Regions from separate parts of the Streptomyces sp. NBC_00377 genome, predicted to be linked through region 2. Evidence: riboswitches for the same ligand, from Rfam matches in the RefSeq annotation. Region 2 holds a riboswitch; each other region holds the start of a gene.
The links. A riboswitch is a leader RNA that binds a small molecule or an ion and turns the genes downstream of it on or off. The one in region 2 is predicted to bind cyclic di-AMP.

Region 1 (7,189 bases), 1.1 Mb from region 2:
TCGTAGGAAGGAGTTGACGGGCGGTGAGATAAGACACCCTTAAAGGATTTGCCAATCAGGGAATAAGGGACCATGCGCGGAAGTCGTTGATCCGGAAATGGCTCCAGGTGGTGCGGAAGGCGAAGTGCCCGCCCGTGTACGGCTCCGGGTCGGTGTAGTCGAAGACGAGCCGGCCGTTGTTCCACCAGCGGACGACCGGGCCGTCGGAGACGATCCGGACGTGGTTCGGCTCGTTCGCGACGAGCAGCGGCTCGGTGTAGTCGTAGATCAGCGGTCGGATCCCCGCCTCGCCGACGTAGCGGCGCAGCCGGGTCGTGGTGTTGGTGTTGGCGCCGTAGCCGGCGTAGTACGTCCTGAGGTGGTCGTACTCGGCGAGGGCTCCGCCGCGCGGGGTGGCGAAGAGATCCTCCGGGGAGCGGACGTCGACGGCGTTCCAGAAGTTGTTGAGGTCGGAGACGCGGTCGTTGGCCCCGCCGGCGGAGACCGGCGTGGCGACGTACTCGATGACGTACGGTCCGCGCAGCGGCTGCTTGAACCAGATGGTCGCCCCTGCGGGCACGTCGACCTCCAGGGCGCCCCGGGAGGCGGTGACCGTCCCGCCCCTCTCCAGTTCGACGGCCCACTGGCGCAGGCCGTGCCGGAAGTCGTCGTGGGCGATCGGGCGACGGTGGCGGGACGGACGGGGCCAGGCGCTCGCGGCGGCGGCGCTCGCGGCGCCCGCGGGCGCGACGGCGGCCAGGGTGGATCCGGCTGCGAGGGTCACGAATGCCCTCCGGGTGGTCGTCATGCCGGTCGGCTCCTTTGATGGAAAGCGCTTGCTCCTCGACGGAGACCACTGTGTCCCCACCCCGCCCGCCTGTCGATGGGGCGAAAAGGACCGCCACGAGAACGCAACAGAACGATCAGCGTCGCGCAGACCCGTCATCGACCGCCGCGTCGGGCGGTGCCTCATCCCGACCCGCCGGACCCAGACCCGGATCCGAGCCGCCGGACCCAGACCCGGATCTGGATCTGGTCCCGGACACGCCGAAGGCCGGACCCGGGAACGGCGTGTTCCACGGGTCCGGCCTTCGGCCGCGCGTCAGGCGGTGGGTCGTCGCGGGGGTCAGCCGACGGAGACCCCGTGCGAACGGAGGTAGGCGAGCGGGTCCACGTCGGAGCCGTAGTCCGGCCCGGTCCGGATCTCGAAGTGCAGGTGCGGGCCGGTCACGTTGCCGGTCGCACCGGAGAGGCCGACCTGCTGGCCCGGGGTCACGGTCTGGCCGGCGGAGACGGAGAGCTGCGACAGGTGGGCGTACTGGGCGTAGTAGCCGTCGGCGAGCCTGATGACGACCTGGTTGCCGTACGCGCCGCCCCAGCCCGCGGAGACGACGGTGCCCGCGCCCACGGCCTTGAGGGAGGTACCGGTCGGCACGACGAAGTCGGTGCCGGTGTGGTAGCCGCTGGACCACATGCTGCCGGCGGTGTGGTACGCGGTGCCGACGGTGGCGCCCGCCACCGGCAGGACGTAACCGCTGGAATCGGCGCTGTTGCCGCCGCTGCTGCTCTCGACGGCCCGGGTGACCGCCTTCGAGGAGGACGAGCCGGACGACGAGGAGGGCGACGCCTTGCTGCCGGACGTCTTCGACGAGGAGGACGACTTCGAGGACGAGCCGGACGACGAGCCGGAGCCGCCGGTCGTGGCGGCCTTCCTGCCGATCGAGAGCTTCAGTCCGGGGTGGATCAGCGACGGGTCGCTGCCGACGGCCTGCCGGTTGTCCTGGTACAGCTTCTGCCAGCCGCCGCTGACGTTCTGCTCGTCGGCGATCTTCGAGAGATAGTCGCCGGACCGCACGGTGTAGGTCTTGGCGCTGGTGGCGTTGGCCGCCTTCTGCGCCACCGGCACGGACTGCACGGCCTTCTCCGGAACGGCCTGGGAAGCCGACTGCGCGACGGACTGCGTGGGCGCCGCATGGGCACCACTGGCGCCCATGAGCGGAAGGGCGAGCGCGGCGCCGCCAGTTCCGGCGACGGCTATGGAGCGGGTGAGGCGCTGAGCCTTGGGACGGCGGTGCTTACCCTTCGCGGGCATGGCGAATTCCTCTCCGGCGCCTGCGAGGTGAGCTGTCGGGTGCGGACTGGAGATGCCCGGCCGCGCCGAGGCGCGGCTTTACCCCAAAGCCTGTTCCGGAGACCGGAACAGGCAGTACTGCCTGTGGGTCCCCCGCTCCTGCCATGCACGGGTGAGTGTGCGGGATCCGGGCGGTGGCAGGATTCGGCGTCCGTCCGGATTGGTGTGGAACGTAAGCGACTCGGACGCACAGGGACAAGCAGAGGTTGCACGGTTCACGCGTTTCGCTTGATCCTCGGTGGGAATCCCCGGTCACACTCCGTTGAAGAAGACACTCGCGTACCACCAACCACCCATGAATGCCCGCGCATTACGTGAACATGACCGACGACGCACGGTCACGAATATGACGCTGCTCACGTGACGGTTCTCCAGGTTCCGTCATTTCAGAGCGAGTTGTAACGAAGGAACTAATTCGGGCAGATGCCTCAGATGCGACGCAGACGGATAACCGTCGCATCGAGGTCGCTCCGCAGTCCCACCCGCAGCCCGTGATGCAGCAGGACCGCACCCCGGTGGACTTCACCCGTTTCACGGCATTCATACGACGCTGCCGGGTCGAGTCCGCGCAGCCTCAGCGCCGGCACCGGTTCGCCGAACCGCTGCGCCTGGAGCCAGGCGAGGACGACGCACTCGTCGCCGCGCACGTACTGGACGGCGCTCAGGCCGCCCGCCGGGGGCCGCAGCCGGTAGAGGTCGCCATGCTGCACGAGGGGCCGGATCTCCTTGTAGAGCTCCACCCACCCGCGCGCCTCGGCGAGCTCCTCCTCACTCCACTCGGAGAGATCTCCGCCGACGCCGAGCACCCCGGCCATGGCACTGACGAACCGGAAGCGCAGCGAGCTGACCCTGCCGTTGAGCTGCGTGTTGGGGCTGTCGGTGACCCAGGCCGCCATGACCCGGGCGGGGTGGATCTGGCTGAAGCCGTGCTGGATGTCGAGCCGGTCGAGCGGATCGGTGTTGTCGGAGGTCCACACCTGGTCGGTGCGGCTCATGATCCCCAGGTCGATGCGGCCGCCGCCGCCCGAGCAGGACTCGAAGGCCACCCCGGGATGCGCGGCCCGCAGCCGGTCCAGAAGGCCGTACAGGGCACGCACGTGGTCGACCCACAGACGCTGCGGGTAGGGGTCGTCCGGCCAGCCCGCGTCGGTGAAGCAGCGGTTGAAGTCCCACTTCACATAGTCGACGGGCGCGCTGGAGAGGAGCCCGTGAAGCTGCTCCCAGAGATACTCCTGGACGTCCTCACGCGCAAGATTCAGTACGAGCTGATTGCGGAACTCCGTACGCTTTCGTCCGGATTGGAACTGCACCCAGTCGGGGTGGGCCCGGTACAGCTCGCTGTCCGGGTTGACCATCTCCGGCTCGACCCAGATGCCGAACTGCATGCCGAGGGCGTGCACCTGGTCGGCCAGGGGCTTCAGCCCGTTCGGGAAACGGTCCGGGTTGGGCCGCCAGTCGCCGAGCCCGGCATGGTCACCGGTGCGCGCCCCGAACCAGCCGTCGTCGACGACGAAGAGCTCCACGCCCATCGCGGCGGCCCGCCGGGCGAGCATGCCCTGCTGCTCCTCGGAGATGTCGAAGTAGGTCGCCTCCCACGAGTTGAACAGCACCGGCCGGTCCTGTCCGGCGTCCGGGACGATGTGGGCGCGCTGGTAGGCGTGCCAGGTGCGGCTCGCGCCGCCGAAGCCGGCGTCGCTCCACAGGCCGGCGAAGACCGGCGTGGTGAAGGACTCCCCCGCCGCCAGCCGCAGCAGGCCCGAGTCGTCGTACCCCACGCCTCCGGTGATCTGCACGCGCGCGTCCGGGAGTTGGGCGACGGCGATCCGCCAGGAACCCGACCAGCCGAGGGCGCAGCCGTAGACCTCGCCGCGCTCCTCCGTCGCGTCCGTGTCCAGGGCGACCCACGGCAGGTGCTGGTGCCCGGTGTGCCCGCGGCGGCTGCCGATGACCTTCTCACCGTAGGTGAGGGGAGATCGCGTGAGCCGGGACTCCGCGGCCCAGCGGCCGTGCAGCTGGGAGAGCCGCCAGTCGTCACGCTCGGGCAGGGTCCAGGTGGCGGAGTCGGCGCGCAGCAGCTCCAACGCCCCCTCCCCCTCGTTGCGCAGGGTCGTCCAGCGCTCGACGACGTCGCCCCGCATCCGGTAGTGCAGCGTGAGGGCGAGACCGGCGTCGCGGAACCGCAGGCGCAGCTCCTCGGCGTCGGCCTCGAAGCCCTCGTAGGACCACTCGGTGCCGCGCCGCTCGTCGGTGCGCACGGACAGGGCCGGCCGGACGAAGCGGGGGCCGCCCTCGACGGGATACTCCTCGCGGCCGTCGAGCGGGGCCTCGAAGGACGCCCCGCGCTGCGACGGCGGGAGGGCGGCCAGCGCCTCGGCGTCCGCGAGCGCGATGCCCGGGCCCCAGTGCAGGTGGACCAGCTCGTCGGCCTCGGTGAGGTGGAGGGCGTAGCTGCTCGTCGGCCCCGAAAGGAGCCAGGTGCGGCCATTGTCGGCGATCTCGGGCATCAAACCCCCACTAATTCGAACAGGTGCGATCAAGCACCAACATCATCGAATGCGGTCGGCCCCCTGGGCAACTTTCCCCGGTCGACTCTTCACCTGGTCAGACGTGCGGGGCACCGGCCCGTGGGCAACTCGTTGCCCCGGGAATCCATGTCGTATGGTCGAGGAGGTGTCCCGTCGGCCACGGAGCCGCGCCGACGCGGACCCGACAGGGAGGGAGCTTTCGTGACGCAGCAGGTCCCGTCGACCGAGCCCGAGCTGGCCGGGGTGCGCAACTTCCGGGATGTGGGCGGCCTGCCGACCGTCGACGGCCTGCGGGTGCGGCACGGCGTGCTGTTCCGCAGCGGCCATCTCGCGCACGCGACCGACGAGGACGCCGCGTTCCTCGCGGGTCTGGGCCTGCACACGATCTTCGACTTCCGCAACGCCGCCGACCACAAGCTGGAGGGCCCGGACGTCGAGCTGCCGGGCGTGCGCAATGTGAACCTGCCCCTGTCGGACCCGGCGGACGGCGCCGAGTTCTGGAAGATGGTGCGGGACGGCGAGCTCGACCAGCTGCGCGCGATCCTCGGCGACGGCAAGGCGGCCGGCCGGATGATCGCCTCCTACCGCTCGATCATCAGGAAGCGCACGGCCGAGCACGCGCGTGTGCTGCGCTCGCTCGCCGAGGACAGCGTCCCGGCGCTGATGCACTGCGCGGCGGGCAAGGACCGCGCGGGCCTGTCCGTCGCGGTGACGCTGCTGGCCGTGGGCGTGGAGCGCGAGGCGATCCTCGCCGACTACCTGGAGTCCAACGCCAAGCACCGCCGCTATGTGGTGCGCCGCAGCGGGACCTCCTCCGCCGCCTACTCCCCCGAGGTCATGGAGCTGCTCGGCCCCCTCTTCGACGCGCGCGCCGAGTACCTCGACGCGGCCTTCGAGACCATCGAGGCGACCTGGGGAGGCGTCGACGCCTATCTGGAGCAGGGCCTCGGGATCACTCCGGCGACCCGCGAGCGGCTGCGGGACCGGCTGCTCGACTGACGCCGTGGTCCGGCGCCCTGGCCCGAAGACACCCGCGCGGCACCCGGACCACACCCCGGGACCCGACGGGTCGGCCGGGCCGTACCGGGTCGATGTCCCCGACCGGGCCCCACCGGCCCGCACCGCGCCCCACCCGGCCCTCGGGCTCTACTGGTTGGCGCCCACCTCGAACAGCAGCCAGAGGAACCCCGCGAAGAGGTGCCCGACGGCGATGTAGATGATCAGCCGGATCCAGAGGGTGCGGGGGAACTTCTCCTCGATGTCGCTCATGGTGTCTCTCCGATGTCCGAAGGGGTCGGGCCCAGGCACAGGGTGGCCGTGGGGCTCTGCAACAGGGTGTGGACGAACAGCAGCTCGACGCCGTCGTCGTCCTGGGCGGCGATGCGGTGGGGGGTCAGCGAGTCGAAGTGCGCGCTGTCACCGGGCCCGAGCAGGTCCGTGGTGTCCCCGAGGCGCAGCCGCAGCCGCCCCTGAAGGACGTGCAGCCACTCCTCCCCGGGGTGTACGCGCACGACGTCCGGCTGGGAGCCGTACGGCACGAGGACCCGCAGGGCCTGCATCCCGCGGCCAAAGGCGCCGGCCTGCCAGTACGTCCAGCCGCCCGCACGGGTCGGTTCCATGTCGGCGGCGCGGACGACGGCGTCCCGGTCGGCGACCGTCTCGCCGAGCAGGTCCGAGACGGTCGTACCGTAGATGCGGGCGAGTGCGAGCAGCATCGGCAGCGAGGGCTGGCGCTGCCCGGTCTCCAGGCGGGAGAGATGGGCGGGCGAGAGCCCGGCGGCGCGGGCCGCGGCCTCCAGGGTGAGGGCGGCCCGGCGGCGCAGGGCACGCAGCTGGGGGGCGACGGCGGGGAGAGCCTCGGCGTGTTCCGCCGGGGGCTCGGACTGGGGCGGGCTCATGCACCCATTTCACCCCCCGGATTGCCTCTGCGGCAAATCTGTTGCCCCAGAGGCAAAAGCCGGCCGGAGGCGCGTGCGCACCGGCCCGCCGGCCCGTCGACGCCGCGTCCCGCAGCGACAGGGACGGCCGCTCGCGCGGTCGTCCGCTCAGCGGTTGGCCACCGCCTGCTTCACCAGCGTCCTGCCGAAGTCCCACATCAGCCCGCCGCCGCCGTGCGCGTCGTCCATCACGGCGGTGAAGGCGTCGACGAACCGGTCGACCTCCGGCTCACCGATGATCAACGGCGGGATCAGTTTGATCACCTCCAGATGGTCACCGGAGACCTGGGTGAGGATCCGGTGCCGCTGCAACAACGGTACGACCACCATCTGGGCGAACAGTCCCTTGCGCGCCGCCTGGAGCATGGCCCACCGGCTGCGCAGCTTCAGCGATCGGGGTTTGCCGAACTCGATGCCGATCATCAGACCCCGGCCGCGGACGTCGGCCAGCAGCTCGTACTTGTCGACCAGTGCCGCCAGTCTGGACCTGAGCAGGTCGCCCGTGACCCGCGCGTTGGCCACGACCTGCTCGTTCTCCAGTACGGACAGCACCGCGAGCCCGGCCGCCATGGCCTGCGCGTTGGACCCGAAGCTCGCCGAGTGCACGAGCACCCGGT
Region 2 (7,189 bases):
GGGGTGCGAGGCGTACGGACGCGCCGAGGACGCTCAGGCCGTGCGGGGCCACCACGACCGGTTCCAGGGTGACCGCGACGACCTCGGGGTGGTCGTCGACCAGCCGGGACACCCGCAGCAGCAGCTCCTCCAGGGCGGCGGTGTCGACGGGCGTCGAGCCACGCCAGCCGAAGAGGAGCGGGGCCGTCCTGATGGACCGGATCAGCGAGGTCGCGTCCCGGTCCGTGACCGGGACGAGCCGGTGCGCCATGTCCCCGAGCAGTTGCGAGGCGGCGCCTGCGAGCCCGAAGGACAGGACGGCTCCGGCCGCCGGGTCGATGACCGCGCGGACGACCGTGTCGACCCCGCGCGGTGCCATCGCCTGGACGACCGGGCGGATCTCCTCCGGCTTGCCGAACAGTCCGGTCAATTCGGCGTACGAACGACGCAGTTGCTCCTCGTCCGCCACGTCGAGACGTACGCCGCCCAGGTCCGCGCGGTGTCGCAGGTGCGGGGCCGTGGCCTTCAGGGCGACGGGATAGCCGAGAGCGTCCGCGGCCCGCGCGGCCTCGTCAGGGGTGGGCGCCGGGATCGCCCGGCGGGTGCGGATGCCGTAGCGGCCGAGCAGCTCGCAGGTCTCCTCGGTGCCGAGGGTGAGTCCCTGCCCGCGCGCGAGGAGCCCGCCGATCAGTTCGGCCGCGCCCTTCTCGTCGATGTCCTCGTACTCGGGCACCTTGCCGGCGACGGCCGCCTCGCGCCGCCACTGGGCGTACTTCACGGCCTCCGCGAGGGCGCGGACGGCACGTTCGGCCGCGGGGTAGGCGGGGATGAGGTGCGCTCCCTCGGGCGCCACTACGGCCTCGGGCGCCGGCCCGCCGCCCGAGGCGTCGGCGGGTCCAGGGTCCCCGCCGCCGGCACGCGCGCGGTGCTGGTCGTCGGTGGGCTCGCGGTGGTCGCCGGTGGGCGCCCGGTCCTCGTCGTCGGTACGCGCGCGTGGGGAGGCTTCCGCGCGCGGTGCGGTGCTCGCCGCGGCGGACAGCGCCGTAGCGAGACCGCCGAGTTCCACGTGCACGACGAGCACCGGTTTGGCGGGAGCGGCGGCCGCGGCCGACCGCAGGGCCTCCGCGAGTTCCGCGTCCCCGGGCGACCTCTCCCCGATCGCCGGGATGGCCGTCACGACCACCGCGTCGCACGTCTCGTCGGCCAGCGCCCGGGCCAGCGCGGCGTGGAAGTCCTGCGCCGACGCCTCTGTCGTCAGGTCCGAGGGCGGCTGTGGCCGCAGTCCCTCCGAGAGGCAGGCGTCGTACGTCAGCAGACCGAGGGACTCGGAGTTGCCGAGGATCGCCACCCGTGGTCCCGTCGGCAGCGGCTGGCGGGCGAGCAGCAGCCCCGCGTCCACCAGTTCGGTGATGGTGTCCACGCGGATCACGCCGGCCTGCCGCAGCAGCGCCGACACCGTCGCGTGCGGCAGCCGCGTCGCCCGGACGGCGTGCCCCTGCGGGGCGGAACCCGCGCCCTGGACGACGACGAGGGGCTTGGCGGCCGCCGTGCGCCGCGCGAGGCGGGTGAACTTGCGCGGGTTGCCGATGGATTCGAGGTACATGAGGGCGACATCGGTGTCGGGGTCGTCGTACCAGTACTGGAGGACGTCGTTGCCGGAGACGTCCGCGCGGTTGCCGGAGGAGACGAAGGTCGACACGCCCGTGACACCGGTGACTCCGCCGCCCCGCCGGTGGAGGCGGGACAGCAGGGCGATGCCGATGGCGCCGGACTGTGCGAACAGGCCGATCCGCCCGGGCCGCGGCATCTCCGGGGCCAGTGAGGCGTTGAGCCGCACCTCCGGGGAGGTGTTGATGACCCCGAAGGCGTTGGGGCCGATGATCCGCATCCCGTACGCGCGTGCGTGCCGGACGAGTTCGCGCTGGCGCTCCCGCCCCTCGGGCCCGCTCTCGGCATAGCCGGCGGAGAGGACCACCAGTCCCTGCACGCCGTGCTCGCCGCACTCGGTGACGGCCGCGGGCACCTGTTCCGCCGGGACGGCGACGACCGCGAGGTCCACGGGCGCCGCTATGTCGCGCACCGAGCGGTGGGCGGGCACCCCGTCCAGTTCCTTCAGATCCTCGGGGAAGGCCTTGTTCACGGCGTAGAGGGGCCCGGTGAAGCCGGCCTCGCGGAGGTTGCCGAGGACGCTGCGGCCGACACCGCCGGGCGTGCGGCCGGTGCCGACGACGGCGACCGATCCGGGCGCGAGCAGCCGCCGTACGGAGTGCGCCTCGGCGCGCTGCTCCCGCGCGCGCTGCACGGCGAGGGAGCGCTCGGTGGGTTCGAGCCCGAACTCCAGGTGTACGACGCCGTCCTCGAAGCTGCGCTTCTGGGTGTAGCCGGCGTCGGTGAACACCTTGATCATCTTGGTGTTGGCGGGAAGGACCTCGGCCGCGAAGCGGCGGATGTCGCGCTCGCGTGCCACGGCCGCGATGTGTTCGAGCAGCGCGGAGGCGACACCGCGGCCCTGGTGGGCGTCCTGCACGAGGAACGCGACCTCGGCCTCGTCGGCCGGTCCCGAGGCGGCCATGCCGTCCGGACCAATGCGGTCATAGCGTACGGTTGCGATGAACTCGCCGCCGACCGTGGCCGCGAGTCCCACCCGGTCCACGAAGTCGTGGTGCGTGAAGCGGTGGACGTCCTTGGCGGACAGGCGCGGGTAGGGCGCGAAGAAACGGTAGTACTTCGACTCGTCCGAAACCTGCTCGTAGAAGCTGACCAGGCGCTCGGCGTCGTCGGCGGTGATGGGGCGGATGCGCGCGGTGCCGCCGTCGCGCAGCACCACGTCGGCCTCCCAGTGGGCGGGGTACTCGTGCCGGTCCGACGCGCTCTGCATGGGGCCCAGACTACGGCTCGCGTACGGCAACGGCGCGAGGCAGTCTGTGGAGGACGGAAGTCGGATCGAGGCCGCGATCCGAGGACCACGGCAGGAGGGGGCCCACCACCCCCTCCCTCATACGCTTCACGTGTGGAACACTGGTCTAGACAACCTGAAACACTGAAGGGCAGCATCACATGGCTGAGCGCCGCGTCAACGTCGGCTGGGCCGAGGGCCTTCACGCCCGCCCCGCTTCCATCTTCGTCCGGGCCGCCACGGCCGCAGGCATCCCGGTGACGATCGCCAAGGCAGACGGCAACCCCGTCAACGCGGCCTCCATGCTGGCCGTGCTCGGCCTGGGCGCCCAGGGCGGCGAGGAGATCGTCCTCGCCTCCGAGGCGGACGGCGCGGACGCCGCGCTCGACCGCCTGGCGAAGTTGGTCGCCGAGGGACTCGAGGAGCTTCCCGAGACCGTCTGACCGATGAATGCGGTGTTCGCCGCCTCATAGGCGTCACGGATACCTCGAAGGGCTCGTCCGAATTATCGGGCGAGCCCTTCTTCATTCCCGTTCCCGGGCAGCAGAAATAATCCCCCGCGAATTATCCCCTCTTTGTATACGGCCCTCTTGTTAATGCCGCAGGCCCGTCATGTTTACGGGAGGTTGCGAAGTCCTCACACGGTCGAGGCGCTCGGCGCCGCCGGAAAAGCGCAGCCGGTGCGCGGCCGTCGCGCGCTCGGTGTGGAGCGACGTGATCGCCCGCGCGCGCTCGCCGTCGCCGCGTGCCACGGCGTCCACGATCGCGCCGTGCTCCGCCCACGACTCCACGGGGTCCGCCGGCGCCTCCACCGCGTACATCCACGCGATCTTGTGGCGCAGCTGGGTGAGCATCGACGTCAGGGCGTGGCTTCCCGAGGACTGGGCGAGCGTCTCGTGGAACCAGCTCCCCAGGGAGCGCAGATCCTCGCTGTTGCCCCTCCGGGCCCGCTCCTGGCCCAGTCGGACGAGCCCGCGCAGCACCTTCAGATGAGCCTCGGTGCGGCGCTGTGCGGCCCGGGAGGCGCCGAGCGGCTCCAGGAGCATGCGCATCTCAAGAAGGTCCGCGGCCTCCAGCTCCGTCGGCTCCGCGACGCACGCGCCCGCGTGCCGCCGCGTGACGACGAAGCCCTCGGCCTCCAGGGTGCGCAGCGCCTCCCGGACCGGAACGCGGGAGACGCCGTAGCGGCGGGCGAGAAGTTCCTCGGTGAGACGGCTGCCGCGCTCGTAGACACCCGCGACGATGTCGTCCCGAATGGCCGTGCACACCGAGTGCGCCGGAATACGCATGACGGACCTCCGCCTTAATCCCCGTGAAACGTCGATGATTGACGTGTGTTCCGTGACTCTATTGCAATGAGCGGGAAATTCCGACGGCGAGCCGGATTCCGGGGATATTTTTTGGACAGCGGAGGCCCCCGAAACGGCGAAAGCCCCGGCCGGGAGGCCGGGGCAGAACGATCTGTCGCCGTGGGTCGTCAGACGTTCACGCCGTGCTTGCGCAGGTAGGCGACCGGGTCCATGTCGGAGCCGTACTCCGCGGTGGTGCGGGCCTCGAAGTGCAGATGCGGGCCGGTGACGTTGCCGGTGGCGCCGGACAGGCCGATGCGCTGGCCCGGGGTGACGTGCTGACCCACCGACACCGCGATGGACGACAGGTGACCGTACTGGGTGTAGGTCCCGTCGTTCATCTTGATCACGATCTGGTTCCCGTAGGAGCCGCCCCATCCGGCCTCGACCACGGTGCCGGAGCCGACCGCGTGCACGGAGGTGCCGCTCGCGGCGTGGAAGTCGATGCCGGTGTGGCTGCCGGAGGACCACAGAGAGCTGCTGGCCTGGTAGCCGGTGGAGACATAGGAACCGGTGATCGGCGGTACGAAGGTGTTGAGGAGCTTGCGCTCGGCCTCACGGGCGGCACGTACGCGTGCCTCGCGCTCCTCCACCGCCTTCTTGACGGCGGCCTGGCGGGCGGCCTCCTCGAAGGCCGCCTGCTTCTGCACGGCGACCTGGTCGTCGATCTGCTCGACGACGGACTCGCCGGCGGTGACCACGGGGATCAGCCCGGTCTGCTCAGGGGTGGGCTCGGCTGCGAAGGCCGGGGTGGAGGCGACGGTGGCCATGACACCGGTGGTGGTGAGCGCCGCGATGCCCGCCGCGCGGACGCCGCTGCGCTGCATCCGGCTGGGCCGACGGTGCTTCCCGGTGGCGCAGGTGAACGCCATGAAGTTGGGGGTGTCCTTTCCTTCCCTCTCGCCTACCGGGTTAGCTGACGGGTTCGGAGCAGGAAGGTCTCCTACGGACCCCCTCGCGCTGCACGCGCGGGCGTCCGATTCACCCCAGGGACTTCACAAGTGGGTCCCCGGCTCCCCTGGCTCGCGCCGTACGGGGACTCGGCGATGACTGTCCGGTGCCGCGGGTGCGGCGCACTGCCTGACGAACAGCCCGGATGACGCTAAGCGGCGCGGGTTTCAATCCTCAAACGGATCCCGGTTTTTGTAGCGCATCCCACAGGGCAGACGGGCAGCGTCCGCCTCAATTCGGACATGCGGAGGCCCTGGTGACGCTCTCGTCGACCAGGGCCCCTGCACGCGCGCGTGGTTGGCGGGATCTACTCCGCCGACACGACCTTCACCTCGCCGATGCCGAGAGCCTCGACCGGCTCCTTGATCTGCGCGGCGTCACCGACGAGCACGGTGACCAGCCGGTCCACCGGGAAGGCGTTCACGGCCGCCGCGGTCGCCTCCACCGTGCCGGTCGCGGCGAGCTGCTGGTACAGCGTGGCCTGGAAGTCGTCGGGCAGATGCTGCTCGACCTGGTCGGCCAGCGTGCCGGCGACGGCCGCGGCCGTCTCGAACTTCAGCGGCGCCACGCCGACCAGGTTCTGCACGGCGACGTCACGCTCGGCGTCGGTCAGCCCCTCGGCGGCGAGGGTGCGCAGGACCTTCCAGAGGTCGTCCAGAGCGGGACCGGTGTTCGGGGTGTCCACGGAGCCGCTGATCGCGAGCATCGCGGCGCCCGAGCCGTCCGGGGCCGACCGCAGGACCTGGCCGAACGCGCGGACCCCGTAGGTGTAGCCCTTCTCCTCGCGCAGGACACGGTCCAGCCGGGAGGTGAGGGTGCCGCCGAGGCAGTACGTGCCGAGCACCTGCGCCGGCCACACACGGTCGTGCCGGTCGGCGCCGATCCGGCCGATCAGCAACTGCGTCTGGACGGCGCCGGGGCGGTCCACGATGACGACCCGGCCGGTGTCGTCGGCGGTCACCGGCGGCACGGGCCGCGGCTGGGCCGAGGACCCCGTCCAGGCGCCCAGGGTGTCACCGAGGAGCGCGTCCAGGTCGACGCCGGTGAGGTCGCCGACGACCACGGCGGTGGCGGTGGCGGGGCGGACGTGCTTCTCGTGGAAGGCGCGTACGGCGGCCGAGTCGATCTTCTCGACCGTCTCCGCGGTGCCCTGGCGCGGGCGCGACATCCGCGCGGTGGCCGGGAACAGCTCCTTGGAGAGCTCCTTGGCGGCGCGCCGGGAGGGGTTGGCCAGCTCGTGCGGGATCTCGTCCAGGCGGTTGCGGACGAGGCGCTCGACCTCGCTGTCGGCGAACGCGGGCGCCCTGAGGGCGTCCGCGAGCAGACCGAGCCCCTTGGGCAGGCGCGAGACAGGCACCTCGAGGCTCAGCCGGACGCCGGGGTGGTCGGCGTGTGCGTCCAGGGTGGCGCCGCAGCGCTCCAGTTCGGCGGCGAACTCCTCGGCGGAGTGCTTGTCGGTGCCCTCCGAGAACGCGCGCGCCATGATCGTGGCGACACCGTCGAGGCCGATCGGTTCGGCGTCCAGGGGCGCGTCGAGGAGGACCTCGACGGCGACGACCTGCTGGCCGGGACGGTGGCAGTGCAGCACGGTCAGGCCGTTGGCCAGCGCGGTGCGCTCGGGCGCCGGGAACGCCCACGGCTTGGCCTCGCCCGCCCGGGGCTGGGGGTGGAAGTCCATCGTGGCGAGCTCGGTCACCGGGCCGTCTCCTCGTTCTCGTCCTGGTCGGCGGGCGCTTCGGGGGCGGTCGGCTCGTAGACGAGCACCGCACGGTTGTCGGGGCGCAGACGGGCCTTGGCGACCTCGCGCACCTCCTCGGGCGTCACCTCCAGCACACGCTGGACGGCGGTGAGGGCGAGCTGCGGGTCGCCGAACAGGACGGCGAACCGGCACAGTTCGTCGGCGCGGCCGGCGACCGTGCCGAGCCGGTCGAGCCACTCGCGCTCCAGCTGCGCCTGGGCCCGCTCCATTTCCTCGGCCGTGGGGCCCTCCTCGGCGAACCGGGCGAGCTCCTCG
Region 3 (7,189 bases), 1.3 Mb from region 2:
TCAAGGAGGACCGACTTCGGATCCGTGCCCTCCGGAACCTGCGCGAGCAGCGTCCCTATCGGTCGGCCCGCGCGTCTGACCAGCACGAACACCTCACCGGGCGTGACGGGAGGGCTGCCCGGACCGGGTCTCAGCACACCGCTGCCGTCCAGCTCCAGCTCGGCGACCTGTACGGGCCGGATGCCGAGGAACCTCTGCATCTCCTGCTGCACCCCTCTTGCGCGGGACATGAACCCCCCTTGTCTCATGACCGTCCTGAGCGTGCTGACCGTCGTGATCCGAAAGCGCTCACCGGACACACCGTTCCCGCCGGGCCGGGGCCCGGGCGTCGTGGCGGGGGTGACCGTCACGACCGGCGCAGTCGGCCCGCACTCTTCAGGGTCCGTGCGGCCGCCGCGGCGAGCCCGGGCCGGTTGCGCACGAAGTGGTGTGCCCGGCGGGACGGCTCACGGCTGAGCCAGTGGAGCGCCGCGCCCACCCCCGGTCGCGACCACGCACCCTCGTAGACGGGGATCTCCCCGGTCTTCAGCGAGTCCTTGTACTCGGCCGCGCCCCGCCCCAGGTCGAGCAGGCCGATGCCCTCGGCGGCGGCCGACTCGGCCATCCGCAGATGCAGCACCAGGCCGGGCGAGAACTTCGCGAACTCCGGTTCGTAGGAAGGGAACCAGCAGGCCAGGACGGTCGACGAACGCAGGCCGAAGTGCGCGGCGATCGGCCGGCCGCCGGCGTAGAGGACGGAGAGCGTGCCGCGGCACTCCGGTGCGCGCGTCTCGGCGAGCGCGTACACGAGCCGGGTGATCCACTCCTGCGCGAAACGGTCGCGACGGCCTGTCCTGCGGTACTGCGCCGACTTCCATGCCATGAGCGTGCGCAGCGCGGCCGGATCGCGTTCGTCGAACACGAACCGCAACTCCCCGACCTGACGGCCGAGCCTGCGCTCCTTGGCCAACGTCGTCTTCAGGAACTTGGGCGACTGGGCACGCAGTACGGACTCGTAGGTCTCGTAACCCTTTTCGACGTCGATGACATAGGAGGCGTACTCCTCGGCCGCGTACGGCGTGAACAGGCCCTGTTCCGCCTCCAGGTTGTCGAAGGCGAAGCTCGACAGGGCGCACGCCCGCATCAGTTCGCCGGCGTTCAGTCCGAGACCCGGGGCCAGCACCGCGCCCTGAGCGTCGGCGACGCCGTACGCGAGTGCCCGGCCCTGACCGAGCCGGCCCCGCTCGTGGGGCAGGAAGCCGACCGGCTCACGCCCCTCGTACACCACCGCCACGCGCGCGTGCGGCCGTACCGGGCCCGCGGCGTCGGTGAACTCCGGTTCCATGAAGGGGTTTCGCGGAAGCGCCGACGCGGCACGCAGCGCGCGCCACCGCTCCCTCTCCCCCTCGCCGAGGTCCTGCGGCCTCAGCACACGAATGCGCCCACTGCTCAACCTGACCCCCCGATCAAGTCCCCCCTGGACACCTGGACGGTACCGCTCCACCTGTCATCGCGGTAGGTAGCATCCCAAGTTGTTGCCAACCGGTGCAGAGGCCGTCAACCATCCGCTACCCGGCGATGTGGCGGCAAGCCGTTCCCCCGGGTCGGGCAACCGCCGGTTCGCCGTCAGCGGGCCGTGATAAACCCGCCGTCGTCCCCAGTCGGCCCGCCACCGACCCGCGATCGCCCCGCCGGTCCCCGGCCGGTCCGGCCATCGGCTCCCGGCCGGTCCCACCGTCTTCCGCAACCGGCAACCGGCAACCGGCAACCGGCAACCGGTGGCCGCAGCCGCAGCCGCAGCCGCAGCCGCAGCCGCAGTCAGTCTTCAGCCAGTCGTCCGGCAGTCGTACAAAGCCAGTCCTGCAAGGGGAGTTGGCAGAACCGGACAGGACATGACCGTCGTCCGGTTCGCGTCGAACCCGAGGGGTGTGGGATCCGTATTCTCTGATCATGGCCGCACCCACCGCATATGCCGCGCGCACCGCGTACTCCCTCATCGCCACCGACCTGGACGGAACGCTGCTCCGCGGCGACGACACCTTCTCGGACCGGTCGCTCGACGCGCTCGCGCGGGTGGTGCACTCCGGCGCACGCCACCTGGTGGTGACAGGACGGCCCGCGCCCCGGGTGCGCCCACTGCTCGACCGGCTGCACAGCAGGGGGCTCGCGGTGTGCGGGCAGGGCGCGCAGTTGTACGACGTCGGCGCGGACCGTCTGCTGTGGTCGGTCACCCTGGACCGGGAGCTGGCCGAGACCGCGCTCGGCAAGATCGAGGCCGAGGTCGGGCAGCTCTACGCGGCCGTCGACCAGGACGGTGTCGACGGGCTGACGCTCATCGAGCCGGGCTACCGCATGCCGCACCCGACGCTGCCCGCCCTGCGCGTCGGGCGGCGCGACGACCTGTGGTGCGAGCCGATCAGCAAGGTGCTGCTGCGCCACCCGAGCCTGTCGGACGACGAGTTGGCGGCCACGGCCCGTTCGGTGGTCGGTTCGCTGGCCACCGTCACCATGTCAGGGCCGGGCACGGTCGAACTCCAGCCCTGCGGGATCACCAAGGCGACGGGTCTGGCCCTGGCGGCCGAGGTCCTGGGGCTGCGGCCCGAGGACACCCTCGCCTTCGGGGACATGCCCAATGACATCCCGATGTTCGACTGGGCGGCCCGCGGAGTCGCCATGGCCAACGCCCATCCCGAGCTGAAGGCGGTGGCCGACGAGGTGACGACGTCGAACGAGGACGACGGCGTGGCCGTCGTCCTCGAACGACTGTTTCCGTGAACGGGGCGGTCCGTACCGGCTGAAGCGGTCAGTCCCTGTGGAACCGTCCGTGCCGACGGGCCGTACCGACGGGAAGGTCAGTACGCGCCGAACACGTTGTCGATCGAGCCGTACCGCGCGGCCGCGTAGTTGCACGCGGCGGTGATGTTCGCGACCGGGTCGTACGAGTCCCAGGACGTGCCCTCGACGTGGTAGGCGCGGAAGGTCGGGTCGATGACCTGGAGCAGCCCCTTGGACGGGATGCCCGCGGCCGCGTTGGAGTCCCAGAGGTTGATGGCCTGGGGGTTGCCCGAGGACTCGCGGATGACGTTGCGGTAGATGCCGTTGTACGTCCCCGGGATGCCGTGCTGCCCCATGACCTGGAGGGAGGCGCGGATCCAGCCGTCGAGGTTGTTGGCGTAGCCGAGGCTGGAGGCGGTGGTGACGGTCGGCGTCGCCGCGGAGGCGCTGGTCGCGCCGATGAGCGGGAGGGCGAGCACGGCCGCGCCGGTGACGGCGACGGTGAGCGTGCGGACGAGACGGTTGCGGCGCGGCTGAGCGGCAGCGGGCATGACGAATTTCCTCTCCGGCGCCTGCGAGGTGAGCTGTCGGGTTCGGGCGGGAGCTGCCCGGTCGCCTCCTGACGGACGCGACTTCACCCCGAGCCGTACCGGCTGTGCGAAACGTCTGAATTATCCGAGACGTCCCGACTTCCGGTTCGGCGGCTTACCTGGTTCCCCCGCTCCTGCCGAGCGTTCTGGATGGGTGGTTCGGGCGGCGGCAGGATTCGGCGTTCCGCCCGACAGGCCGGGAACGTATGCGAGAGCACATGTCCGGAACAAGTACCGGATTCACAGATGACCCCTATTGACCTTGGTCTGTGACCTATGGGGTGCTTGATCCTTTGTTGGTGCAAAGCTTCAACTCGCTTGGGGAGTGCGGAGAATCGGTGAAGGGTGATCTTCCGGTGGGCCACTGTGCGGAGTGAGCCAACTCACCAGCGTTCACAAGACTGGCTAATCGGGCATTAGGTCCAACTCATCGTTAAAGCACCGGCGGTGGGTGCCAGGTGGGAAGCGGGGTGCAGGGCCGGTACGCAGGGGGCCTCGGGGAGGGTGTCCCGAAAGATCCCCAAGGGTCCCGGAGAGTCCCCTGGGGTCCCGAAGGGTCCCGAAGGGGAGGCCGTGATCATCGTCACGCGGAAGGGGAGGGCCGCCCCGCCGGAGTGGTGGCACCCTCGGCGCGGGACATGAATCAACACATCCCGGCAATTCTATTGATGTCCGCTCATCTGAGCTGATCAAAAACATATCGGGTGTGATCCGATACCGCCTGGCCTGCGTGGCACCTCCGGGGCGGGCCATTCGAGCCCGGCGGACGTGGGGGCTATCGGTGATCGAAACGTGACCGGATACGCTGACTTGAGTGATGGCAGAGACCTATCGACAAACCGCGTAATCGCCAGTAGACACCAGCAGACAGGAGACCCCTCGTGACCGTCGTCGGGCCGTTCGGGCTGAGCGTGCGGGACCAGGCTCTGGAAGCCGATGTCCAGGCCGGATTGACGGCTGTCGAGGAAGGCTTGCTCGAGGCCACCAAGAGTGCGGTCCCGTTCATCACGGAGGCCGCCCAGCACCTCGTACGAGCGGGCGGGAAGCGGTTCCGGCCGCTGCTCGTGGTGCTCGCGTCGCAGTTCGGGGACCCCTACGCGCCGGGTGTCGTGCCCTCGGCCGTCGTGGTGGAGCTGACCCACCTGGCCACGCTGTACCACGACGACGTGATGGACGAGGCCGCCGTGCGGCGCGGGGTGTCCAGCGCGAACAGCCGCTGGGGGAACTCCGTCGCCGTCCTGACCGGCGATTTCCTCTTCGCGCGTGCCTCCCACATCCTGGCCGACCTCGGGCCGGAGGCGGTGCGGGTGCAGGCGGAGGCGTTCGAGCGGCTGGTCACCGGCCAGATCCTGGAGACCGCGGGTCCCACGGACGGGCGGGACCCGGTCGATCACTACCTCGACGTGCTCGGCGGCAAGACGGGCTCGCTGGTGGCGGTGGCCTGCCGCTTCGGGGCGATGATGTCGGGCGCCGACGAGACGGTCGTCGACGTGCTGACGCAGTACGGAGAGCGGCTCGGCGTCGCCTTCCAGCTGGCGGACGACGTCCTGGACATCGCGTCCGACTCCCACGAGTCGGGCAAGACGCCGGGGACGGACCTGCGCGAGGGCGTTCCCACGCTGCCCGTGCTGCGGCTGCGGGAGCGGGCGGCACGCCTGTCCCTGCCCGAGGACATCGCCTTGTGCGAGCTGCTGGACTCCGACCTGAGCGACGACGCCCGGCACACCGAGGCGCTGGAGGCGCTGCGGGCCCACCCGGCGCTCGAGCAGGCCCGCCGGGACACCGTGCGGTACGCGAAGGAAGCCCGCTCCGCGTTGGCGCCGCTGCGGGAGTGCGACGCCAAGGCGGCGCTGATGGAACTCTGCGACGCGGTGGTCCACCGGGCGGGGTGACCCCCGCCGTCCCGGCCTGACGCCCCGGCACCCGTCGGTGCCGGGCGAGCCCTGCCCCTCCGGGCCGGCCCCCTCTGACATCCGTCGGTGCGGGGCGGCCCTTGCCCCCCCCTCCGGGCCGGCGGCCGCTGACACCCGTCCGTGCCGGGTGACCCCTGACGACCCGCCCCTCCGGGCCGGCGGCCGCTGACACCCGTCGGTGCCGGGTGACCCCTGACGACCCGCCCCTCCGGGCCGGCCGCCCCCTGACGCCCTTCCGGGCCGGCGGCCCCTGACACCCGTCCGGGCCGGGTGACCCCCGGTACCCCTACGGGTCGGATGCCACCTCGTCGCCTTCGTGTCATACCGCAGGCGTATGTGGAGTTGAGTCCTCGGGTTGACGCTTCGTCGTGGCTCATTTGGTCAGATGGGAACCACGGAAAACACCACTCCTCACCGATTCGGGTGAGAATGGCGGCTTGGGGTGGGGACGTTCACAGCGTGAGATGACCAGCCGCCGCCGACGACGGAGGTAAGGCACACATGGCACCGAAGGCATCCGACGACACCACGACCGGCGCGGAGCCGACCGGCGGGGAGGCCGACGACCTGCGCCTCGGACGGCGCAAGGCGGCCCGGTACATCGTCCCGGTCACCGTGATCGGTGTCGCGGCGGCGACGATCGGCCTGGTTCCGGCGCTCGCCGACTCCGGCGACCCCGACCTGCCGAAGATCACCGCACAGCAGCTCCTGGACAAGATCGCGGCATCGGACGTACAGCAGCTGTCCGGAACGGTGAAGATCACCACCGATCTCGGGCTGCCCGACCTCGGCGGGCTGGAGAGCGGACTCCTCTCCGGGGTCGCTCAGCAGGGCGGTGACGGTTCGTCCGCCGACCCGTCCGCCAAGCTCACCGAACTCGCCGCCGGCACGCACACCCTGCGCGTCGCCGCCGACGGCCCGGACCGGCAGAAGCTCTCACTGCTGGAGAACGCCGCCGAATACAGCGTCATCCACAACGGCAAGAACGTGTGGGGGTACGACAGCGCCTCCAACGAGGTCTATCACTCCACCGTCGACGAGAGCTCCGGGAAGGCGGAGGCGCCCGTCCCCGCCACGCCCAAGGACCTCACCGAGGACGCCCTGAAGGCGGTCGACGACACGACCTCCGTGACGGTGGACGGCACCGTCCAGGTCGCCGGCCGGGACGCCTACAAGCTGCTGGTCAAGCCGAAGCAGTCCGGTTCCACGGTCGGCGCGATCAGTGTGGCCGTGGACGCGAAGACGGGTCTGCCGCTGAAGTTCACGCTGACTCCGGCGAGCGGCGGCGCCGCCGTCGTGGACGCGGGCTTCACCCAGGTCACCTTCGCCAAGCCCGCCGCGTCCACGTTCGACTTCACCGCTCCCAAGGGCGCGAAGGTCACCGAGGGCGACGAGCCCGGCAAGGCCGACGAGGGCAAAGCCGGGGAGACCGCACCGGGGCACTCCGCCCTGCCCGGCCTGCCCGGCGGCCTGGCGAAGGACCTCGAGGGCCAGGACGGCTCCGAGGGCCCCGACGTCCTCGGCGAGGGCTGGACGTCCGTCGCGGTCTTCGGCACCGGCGGTGAGGGCATGCCCTCGGGCTCCGAGGCCGGCGGCGACCTCGGCGGCTTCCTCGGCACCCTGGGCGACAAGGTGTCCGGGAAGTTCGGCTCCGGCACCGTGTTCTCCACCCGTCTGATCAACGCCCTGATGACGGACGACGGCAAGGTGTACGTCGGCGCCGTCACCAAGGACGCCCTGGTGAAGGCGGCGAACGCGGCGAAGTAGGCGGTACGGCGCGGGAGGCGGAGGCCGCGGGAACCGTCCTACGGGTACCGGCACGACAGGGTCCTACGGGCACCGGAGACGGGAAATCCGAATGGGGAAGCCGATGGGGGAGTCAGTGCGGGAGCCCGTGGAGGACGGGGCCGTCATCCACACCCGCGCTCTCAC
Region 4 (7,189 bases), 2.3 Mb from region 2:
CCACAGCGCCGGATTCGGGCACCCGGCAGGACCGGGATACGCCCAGCCGGCAGCTCCGGGGTACGCGCACCCGGCGGGACCGGGATACGGATACCCCGCAGCGCACGGACCCGGACCCGGACCCGGATTCGAGACCGGCCCCGGGTACGAATCCGGCCCCGGCCCCGGCCCCGGACCTGGCCCGGGGCAAGGATTTCCGGCGGGGCCCCGTCCCAACCCCCACCCGCATCAGTAGGCCGAGCCGCAGCAGGTCAGGCCGACGCGGGCCGGTCAGAGGCAAGTCGGACCGACGCAGGTCGACCCAACGCGGGTAGAGCCGACACCGGAGCTCGGGTCAGGCCCACGCCCAGGTGATGCCGAAGCCCGGGTCAGACCGGAGCCCGGGTCAGGCCGAGGCTCGGGTCAGTCGGGTGAGTTCATCCTGGGTCAGTTCCAGCTGTGCCACCCCGAGCAGTGCCGGCAGCTGCTCGATCGTGCGCGCGGACGCGATCGGGGCTGCCACCGTCGGCCGGGCCGCGAGCCACGCCAGGGCGACCGTGGGGATCTGTGTGTCGTGGGCCTGGGCGATCTCGTCCAGGGCGGTGAGGACGTTCCGGCCCCGCTCCGTCTCCAGGTGCTTGGCGGCGCCGGCGGCCCGGGGGCTCTGCACGGTCGTACCGGGCCGGTACTTGCCGGTGAGGAAGCCGGAGGCCAGCGCGGAGTACGGGACGGCGGCGAGGCCGAAGCGGGCGGCGAGGTCCTGGAGGCCGCCCTCGTAGGTGTCGCGCGAGACCAGGTTGTAGTGGGGCTGGAGGGCGACGTACCGGGCCAGGCCCTCGCGGTCGGAGAACTCCAGGGACTCCTGGAGACGCTCGGGCGAGATGTTGGAGGCGGCGATGTGGCGCACCTTGCCCGCCGTCACCAGTTCGTCGAGCGCGCCGACGATCTCCTCGACGGGGACCTCGGGCTTGTCGAAGTGCGTGTAGTAGAGGTCGATGCGGTCGGTGTTCAGACGGCGGAGCGAGGCGTCGGCGGCGGCCTTGATGTTGTCGGCGGACAGACCGGGGAACGCGGGGTGCTGGCTGACCTTCGTGGCGATCACGACGTCGTCGCGGTTGCCCCGGGCCTTCACCCACTTGCCGATGAGGGTCTCGGACTCGCCGCCGCTGTTGCCCTCGACCCACGCCGAGTAGGAGTCGGCGGTGTCCACGAAGTTGCCGCCGGCGGCGGTGTAGGCGTCGAGTACGGCGAAGGAGGCCGCCTCGTCCGCGGTCCAGCCGAAGACGTTGCCGCCGAGGGACAGGGGGAAGACCTCGAGGTCGGAGGAGCCGAGTCGGCGAAGAGAAGTCATGTTCCGTTTCAACGGACGCCGGTGGCCGGCCCATTCCGGGCGTGACGCGAAGAACATGTGAACGGCGCCGGTGAAGTGCGCCGGTGAATGGCGCAGCCCCGCAGCCGTCCGACGCGGAAGGCGTCAGGGCTGCGGGGCTGCGTCAGCGGGTCGGGAGAGCCGGGTCGGCGTGTCCGAGGAGGGACCGCCCGGGGTGTCGGAGGGGGACGGCTCAGGGGTTGAGGCCCTTGCCGCGCAGCCAGGCCGCCGGGTCGATGCCGTCGGAGCTGCCACCCGGGTGGACCTCGAGGTGGAGATGGGCTCCGGTGACGTTCCCGGTCGCGCCCACCCGGCCGATGACGTCACCGGTGGCGACCTTCTGGCCGACGCTGACGCTGATCGACGACTGGTGGCAGAACCACAGCTCGGTGCCGTCGTCCAGGGTCAGGATGGTGCGGTAGCCGTAGGAACCGGCCCAGCCGGCCTCGGTGATGGTGCCGCTGTGGACGGCCTTGATGAGCGTGCCCGTGGGCGCGGCGAAGTCGAGGCCCGTGTGGTAGCCGGAGGACCAGAGGGAACCGGCCTGACCGAAGGTCGAGGTGATGGTGTACGAGGAGGTGGGCAGCGTGTACTGCTTGGCCAGCTCGGCCAGGCGCGCGGCCTCGACCTTCGCGGCGGCTTCCTCGGCGGCCTTCTTCTTCGCGGCGGCGGCCTTGGCCTCCGCCTCCTTCTGGGCCTTGGTGACGGCGTCGGCCTCGGCCTTGGCCGCCGCGGCGAGGGCCTTGACCTCGACCTGTGACTGCTGAGACTCGGCCTGCGCCATGATCCGGCTGCGCAGGGCCTCACCGGCGTCGGCGACGCTCTCGTCGGCGTCCACGGCCGCTTCGGAGCCGAACCCGGCGAGGGCCGGCGCGGCTTCCTGGGCGGGTTCGTCGTCGGAGATGAGCGAGCCCACGTTGGGCAGGTCCGGCATCGAGATGGAGACCGGGGCCTTGCCGGTGTTGGCGCTGGCCATGCCGCCCGCGCTGACGGCGGCAATGACGCCGACGCCGAGGACGGTGGAGCTGCGGGCGAATCCGCCGCCGCGCTGCTTGGCCACGCGGTGCTTGCCGCGTACCGGGCGAATGGAGTCCGCGGTGGGGTTCCACTCCTCCCACGGGCCCTCGTCGGTGCGGTAGTCGCCGTAGCCGAAGGTCTCGGTGGACCGGCTGGGCGCGTACGGGGCCTCGGGGGCAGGCGGGTTGGACGCCACGCGGGCGCACTCCTTTCCTTCCGTCGCCTACCGGGTTAGCTGACGGGTTCGGAGCGGGAAGGTCTCCTACGCGCGTATACCGGTCGTGGACTCTGCGAGTTCACGACGGCTTCCGCGTGATTCACCCCAAGGTGGTGGTTCCCCGGTTCCCTTGCGGGATTCGGCACGTGCCGCACGGAGCCGACTCTTGTGCCGGCTGGGACGACCGCGCTGCGTTATCGAACGTTAATAGACCCGGGGGCGGGATTCCAAGCCGTTCTTCTTGATCAACAACATTTCTGGCCTGGACCTTTCAGGCCACCAGTGGTGAAAAACGGGCGAGTTGACCACGCGCCGAAGGCGCTTCGACATGCCCTGGAAACGCCTCGGTAGTCACAGGAGTTTTGATGGTGACTCAGTCGTTATGCGCTGGGCGGTCGACCGGTCACCAAGAGTGAGGGAGCGGTCGGTGAACGCACCGAAGGCCGGAACCCTTTCGGATTCCGGCCTTCGGCCTATCAGTAGCGGGGACAGGATTTGAACCTGCGACCTCTGGGTTATGAGCCCAGCGAGCTACCGAGCTGCTCCACCCCGCGGCGATGAACACAACTGTACGCCATCAGCGGGGCAGAAAGCACATCGGTTGTCCCGTGGGGCTCCGGCGGCCTCAGAGGAGATGGCCGTTCGGGCCCTTCGCCCGCTCCTCGTACTCCGGGAGCACGAGGACGTCGACGCCCCGGGACGTCAGCAGGCCGGTTCCGTCCGCCTCCGTGACGAAGGTGTCCGGCTCGCGCCAGGCCGTGACCACCCTGCGCACCCCCGCGTCGAGGATGAGCCGGGCGCAGGGGGCGGGGCGGGAGGAGCGGCGGGCACACGGTTCGAGGCTGCTGTAGACGGTGGCCGTGGGCAGACGGGGGTCGGCGGGGTCGAGTTTCGCGAGGGCTGCCTCCTCGGCGTGCACGACCGGGTCGCCGGCCTCGCGGGAGTGGCCGCGCGCCAGCTCCGTGCCGTCGGCGGCCACGATCACCGCGCCGACGCTGAAAGCGGTCCGCGACGGCGGGCAGTCGGCGGCGAGGGCGCAGGCGAGGGCCAGCCAGTGACGGTCGGCCGCGACGGGCAGCAGGCCGGCGCCGGGTGCGGTGGGCTCGTAGCGGTTCAGGACGACGTCCTCGATACGCCGGGTCTCCACCAGGCGGAGCCGTCCGCCCTGGTAGGCGCCCGGGCCGAACAGCCGGGGCGCGTGCGGGTCGCCCACGAACAGCGGGGCGAGGACGAGCTGGAGTTCGTCGGCGAGGCCCTCTTGGAGCAGCTGGGTGTGGACGGTTCCGCCGCCCTCGACCATGAGGCGCCGTACACCGCGGACATCGTGGAGGTGTTCGAGGAGACGGCGCCAGTCCAGTTCGGGGCCGAGCGCGACGGCGTCCGCCGCGATGCCGAGCGCCCGGACCCGCTCGGCGCCCTTCTCCGTCGTGTACACGACCTTCTCGCCGCCCGTGTGCCAGAAGTTCGCCGCCGGGTCGAGTTCGCCGAAGCCGCTGACGGTGACCTTGAGCGGGTAGGGCGGCCGTCCGGCGGCCACCCGGGCGGCGCGCCGCTCCGGGGAGTTCACCAGGAGCCGGGGGTTGTCGGCGCGGATCGTGCCGGCGCCGATGAGGATGGCGTCGACGGAGGCCCGTACCTCGTCCACGCGGTCGAAGTCGGCGCGGCTGGAGAGGAGCAGACGTTCGGGCGTGGTGTCGTCCAGGTATCCGTCGAGGGACACGGCGGCGGACAGCAGGACGTACGGGTACGGCATCGACGCGGCTCCCCGGCTCGGTCCGACGGCGGTCTGACGGCGCTCTGACGTGCAGTGACGTGCCCTGACTCGATCGGGGCGCCGGGCCGACGACGGTGCTCTTGGTTCAAGTTTGTAACAAACCTACACTGGGTGGCATGACGACCCGCTGGCTCACCCCCGAGGAGCAGCGCGCCTGGCGCGCGTACGTTGCCGGCTACTCCCTCCTCGAGGACGCGATCGACCGGCAGCTCCAGCAGGAGGCCGGCATGCCCCACCTGTACTACTCCATCCTCGCCAATCTCTCCGAGACACCGGAGCGACGGCTGCGGATGACCGACCTGGCGGAGCGGCTGAAGATCACCCGGAGCCGGCTGACCTACGCGGTGTCCCGGCTGGAGAAGGACGGGCTGCTGCGGCGCGAGGAGTGCCGCTGGGACAAACGCGGCAGCGTCGCGGTCCTGACCGACGAGGGCATGACGGTGCTGGAGGGCGTGGCGCCCGGCCATGTCGGGACGGTCCGCGCCGCCCTCTTCGACCGGCTCACCCCGGAGCAGGTGGGACAGCTGGAGGAGATCTTCACGCAGGTCGCGCGCGGGCTCCAGGAGAACGACGGCGAGGCGGCGCCCGAGGATCTCCCGTGGCGCCGGCGTTCGTCGCCGTGCTCCGGAACCTCGTGAGCCGCGCCACAATCCAGTTGCTTCAAATTTAAAGCATGGGGTAGGGTCTCGAATCGTTGGATCTGCTTCAAATCTGAAGCACAAGGCGGTCCAGTGCCGCCTTGTCACCGTCCTCCGGACCCGGGAGACCGCATGCCCGACACCCCCGCCGCCACCCCCCGCGCCCGCGTCCGGGTACCGCTGCGCTTCCCCGACGGCTACTCCGTCGACGCCGAACTCGTCACCTTCCACGGTCTCGCCGACGGCCAGGAGCACGTCGCCGTCGTCCTCGGCGAGCCGGCGCCCGGCGTCACCCCCCTGGTCCGGCTGCACTCCGAGTGCCTGACCGGTGACGTCTTCGGCTCCGCCCGCTGCGACTGCGGGCCGCAGCTGCGCGAGGCGGTCGAGCGCATAGCCGTCACGGGCGGTGTCCTGCTCTACCTGCGCCAGGAGGGCCGCGGCATCGGCCTCTACAACAAGCTCGACGCGTACGCCCTCCAGGACCAGGGCCTGGACACCTACGAGGCGAACGCCGCGCTCGGTCTGCCCGAGGACGACCGGGACTACACGGCCGCCGCCCAGATGCTGCGCGCCCTGGGCATCACGGCCCTGGACCTGCTGTCCAACAACCCCGACAAGGCCGAACAGTTGCGGGACCTGGGCATCGACGTCCAGGACCGGGTCCCGACGGGCGTCTTCACGACCCCGCACAACGTCCGCTACCTGCGCGCCAAGGTCCTCCAGACCCAGCACACGCTGCCGCTGGCCGACCTCACCGGCTTGAGCGTGGGCTGACGGCCGGCGGCCCGAACGGGCCGTCCAGCGCGGCCCACTGGAGCAGCATGACGGTCTTGGCGTCCGCGATCGCGCCGGTGCGGACGAGGTCGAGGGCCTCGGCGAAGGGGAGTTCGACCACGGCGATGTCCTCGCCCTCGGCCGCCACGCCCGCCGTGTCGACACCGGGGGCGCAGGCGTCGTAGGGGGCGGCGAAGAAGCTGAGCCGTTCGGTGACGGAACCGGGGCTCATGAACGCGTCGAAGAGGTGCTCGACCTCGTGGACCACCCGTCCGGTCTCCTCGGCCGCCTCGCGGCGGATCGCCGCCGGCGGGTCGTCGCCGTCCAGGAGCCCGGCCGCGGCCTCCAGCAGCATGCCGTCCGGGTGCCCGTTGACGTACGCGGGCAGCCGGAACTGCCGGGTGAGCAGGACGGTGCGGCGGTCGGGGTCGTAGAGGAGGATCGTGGCGCCGTCGCCCCTGTCGTACGTCTCGCGCCGTTCACGGCTCACGTGGCCGTCGCCGTGCCGGTAGTCGAAGGTGGTGCGGCGCAGGACGGACCAGTCGCAGGCCAGCTCCTCGACGTCGACGACGCGGACCCGGTCGTTGCCGTCGAGGTCGCGTCCCTGGCGGTCGAGCCCGGTTCGGCCACGCGGGTCCGGGGTGTCGATGCCGGGGGTGCCCGGGACGGCGTGTCGCGCGGTGCCACGGGTGCCGGACCCGGGACCGGCCGGACTGTCGACGTACCCCGTCATCGGCGGCCTGCCCACGGTGGCGGCGGGAACACCGGCTCGGCAGACGCCGGGGACACCGGGGCCGGAGTCGGGGGCGCCGGGAGCGCGGGAGGCGGGGACGCCAGAGATGCGGGGCTCGGAGGCGGCGGGTACGTCGGCGAGGTCGGCGTAGATCCTCTTGCCCAGGGCGCGGGCCCGCTGGACCATCCGGTCCGCGCCCTGCGACGGGCCGCCGATGCGCAGGACCGCGTCGCAGCGGGCCAGCAGGCGTTCGGCCACGGGGTGGAAGATCTCGTCGAACAGCGGGTCGCCGGGGGCGGCGCCGCCCGCCGCCTCCAGCAGGGGCAGCGCGAGCGCCTCGCCGGTGACGGCCAGGTGCCCGGCGCGGAACAGACCGAGGGCGACCTCGTTCATGGCCCGCACATGGGCGGCGAGCTTCTCGGGGTCGTCGCCGGTGCCCGAACGGTACGGGCCGGCGACAAGGATCACCAGGGGTTCCACGTGCTCTCCAGAGCGAGTTCAGGCCAGCCGGGTCCGGACCCCTGCCTCACGCAGGGCGTCCAGGGTCCGTGGGCCGCCGGGGTGGGTGGCGGGATCCGCCGCTGCCGCGTCGGTGACGAAGGAGTGCACGGCGTCGAGCGGGCCGACCTGGCTGAACGCGCGCACACCCAGCTTGGTCGCGTCGGCCACGGCGACCGTACGGGCGGCC

Region 1: linked by a shared signal. The riboswitch ahead of OHS71_RS06575 (M23 family metallopeptidase) and the one ahead of OHS71_RS11525 (M23 family metallopeptidase) in region 2 are both predicted to bind cyclic di-AMP.
Region 3: linked by a shared signal. The riboswitch ahead of OHS71_RS17550 (transglycosylase SLT domain-containing protein) and the one ahead of OHS71_RS11525 (M23 family metallopeptidase) in region 2 are both predicted to bind cyclic di-AMP.
Region 4: linked by a shared signal. The riboswitch ahead of OHS71_RS22025 (M23 family metallopeptidase) and the one ahead of OHS71_RS11525 (M23 family metallopeptidase) in region 2 are both predicted to bind cyclic di-AMP.

The regions. Positions count from the first base shown of each region.
Region 1 covers NZ_CP107958.1:1,487,356-1,494,544, forward strand. Annotated here, with positions in the region: gene OHS71_RS06570 (DUF6250 domain-containing protein) at 56-787, opposite strand; gene OHS71_RS06575 (M23 family metallopeptidase) at 1,106-2,071, opposite strand; cyclic di-AMP (ydaO/yuaA leader) riboswitch at 2,076-2,254, opposite strand; gene OHS71_RS06580 (alpha-galactosidase) at 2,539-4,614, opposite strand; gene OHS71_RS06585 (tyrosine-protein phosphatase) at 4,837-5,634, shown strand; gene OHS71_RS06590 (DUF6126 family protein) at 5,782-5,904, opposite strand; gene OHS71_RS06595 (helix-turn-helix domain-containing protein) at 5,901-6,533, opposite strand; gene OHS71_RS06600 (aspartate aminotransferase family protein) at 6,681-7,189, opposite strand, start outside.
Region 2 covers NZ_CP107958.1:2,551,168-2,558,356, forward strand. Annotated here, with positions in the region: gene OHS71_RS11510 (bifunctional acetate--CoA ligase family protein/GNAT family N-acetyltransferase) at 1-2,857, opposite strand, end outside; gene OHS71_RS11515 (HPr family phosphocarrier protein) at 3,037-3,318, shown strand; gene OHS71_RS11520 (GntR family transcriptional regulator) at 3,469-4,164, opposite strand; gene OHS71_RS11525 (M23 family metallopeptidase) at 4,353-5,096, opposite strand; cyclic di-AMP (ydaO/yuaA leader) riboswitch at 5,111-5,280, opposite strand; gene OHS71_RS11530 (M16 family metallopeptidase) at 5,483-6,871, opposite strand; gene OHS71_RS11535 (M16 family metallopeptidase) at 6,868-7,189, opposite strand, start outside.
Region 3 covers NZ_CP107958.1:3,898,295-3,905,483, reverse strand. Annotated here, with positions in the region: gene OHS71_RS17565 (glycosyltransferase) at 1-230, opposite strand, end outside; gene OHS71_RS17560 (GNAT family N-acetyltransferase) at 347-1,411, opposite strand; gene OHS71_RS17555 (HAD family hydrolase) at 1,930-2,754, shown strand; gene OHS71_RS17550 (transglycosylase SLT domain-containing protein) at 2,832-3,305, opposite strand; cyclic di-AMP (ydaO/yuaA leader) riboswitch at 3,309-3,520, opposite strand; gene OHS71_RS17545 (polyprenyl synthetase family protein) at 4,226-5,236, shown strand; gene OHS71_RS17540 (LolA family protein) at 5,759-7,024, shown strand; gene OHS71_RS17535 (ABC transporter ATP-binding protein) at 7,128-7,189, shown strand, end outside.
Region 4 covers NZ_CP107958.1:4,891,466-4,898,654, reverse strand. Annotated here, with positions in the region: gene OHS71_RS22035 (PrsW family intramembrane metalloprotease) at 1-235, shown strand, start outside; gene OHS71_RS22030 (aldo/keto reductase) at 386-1,330, opposite strand; gene OHS71_RS22025 (M23 family metallopeptidase) at 1,542-2,561, opposite strand; cyclic di-AMP (ydaO/yuaA leader) riboswitch at 2,571-2,737, opposite strand; tRNA gene OHS71_RS22020 (tRNA-Met) at 3,063-3,136, opposite strand; gene OHS71_RS22015 (dihydrofolate reductase family protein) at 3,208-4,335, opposite strand; gene OHS71_RS22010 (MarR family winged helix-turn-helix transcriptional regulator) at 4,473-4,994, shown strand; gene OHS71_RS22005 (GTP cyclohydrolase II) at 5,127-5,768, shown strand; gene OHS71_RS22000 (NUDIX domain-containing protein) at 5,746-6,417, opposite strand; gene OHS71_RS21995 (DeoR/GlpR family DNA-binding transcription regulator) at 7,000-7,189, opposite strand, start outside.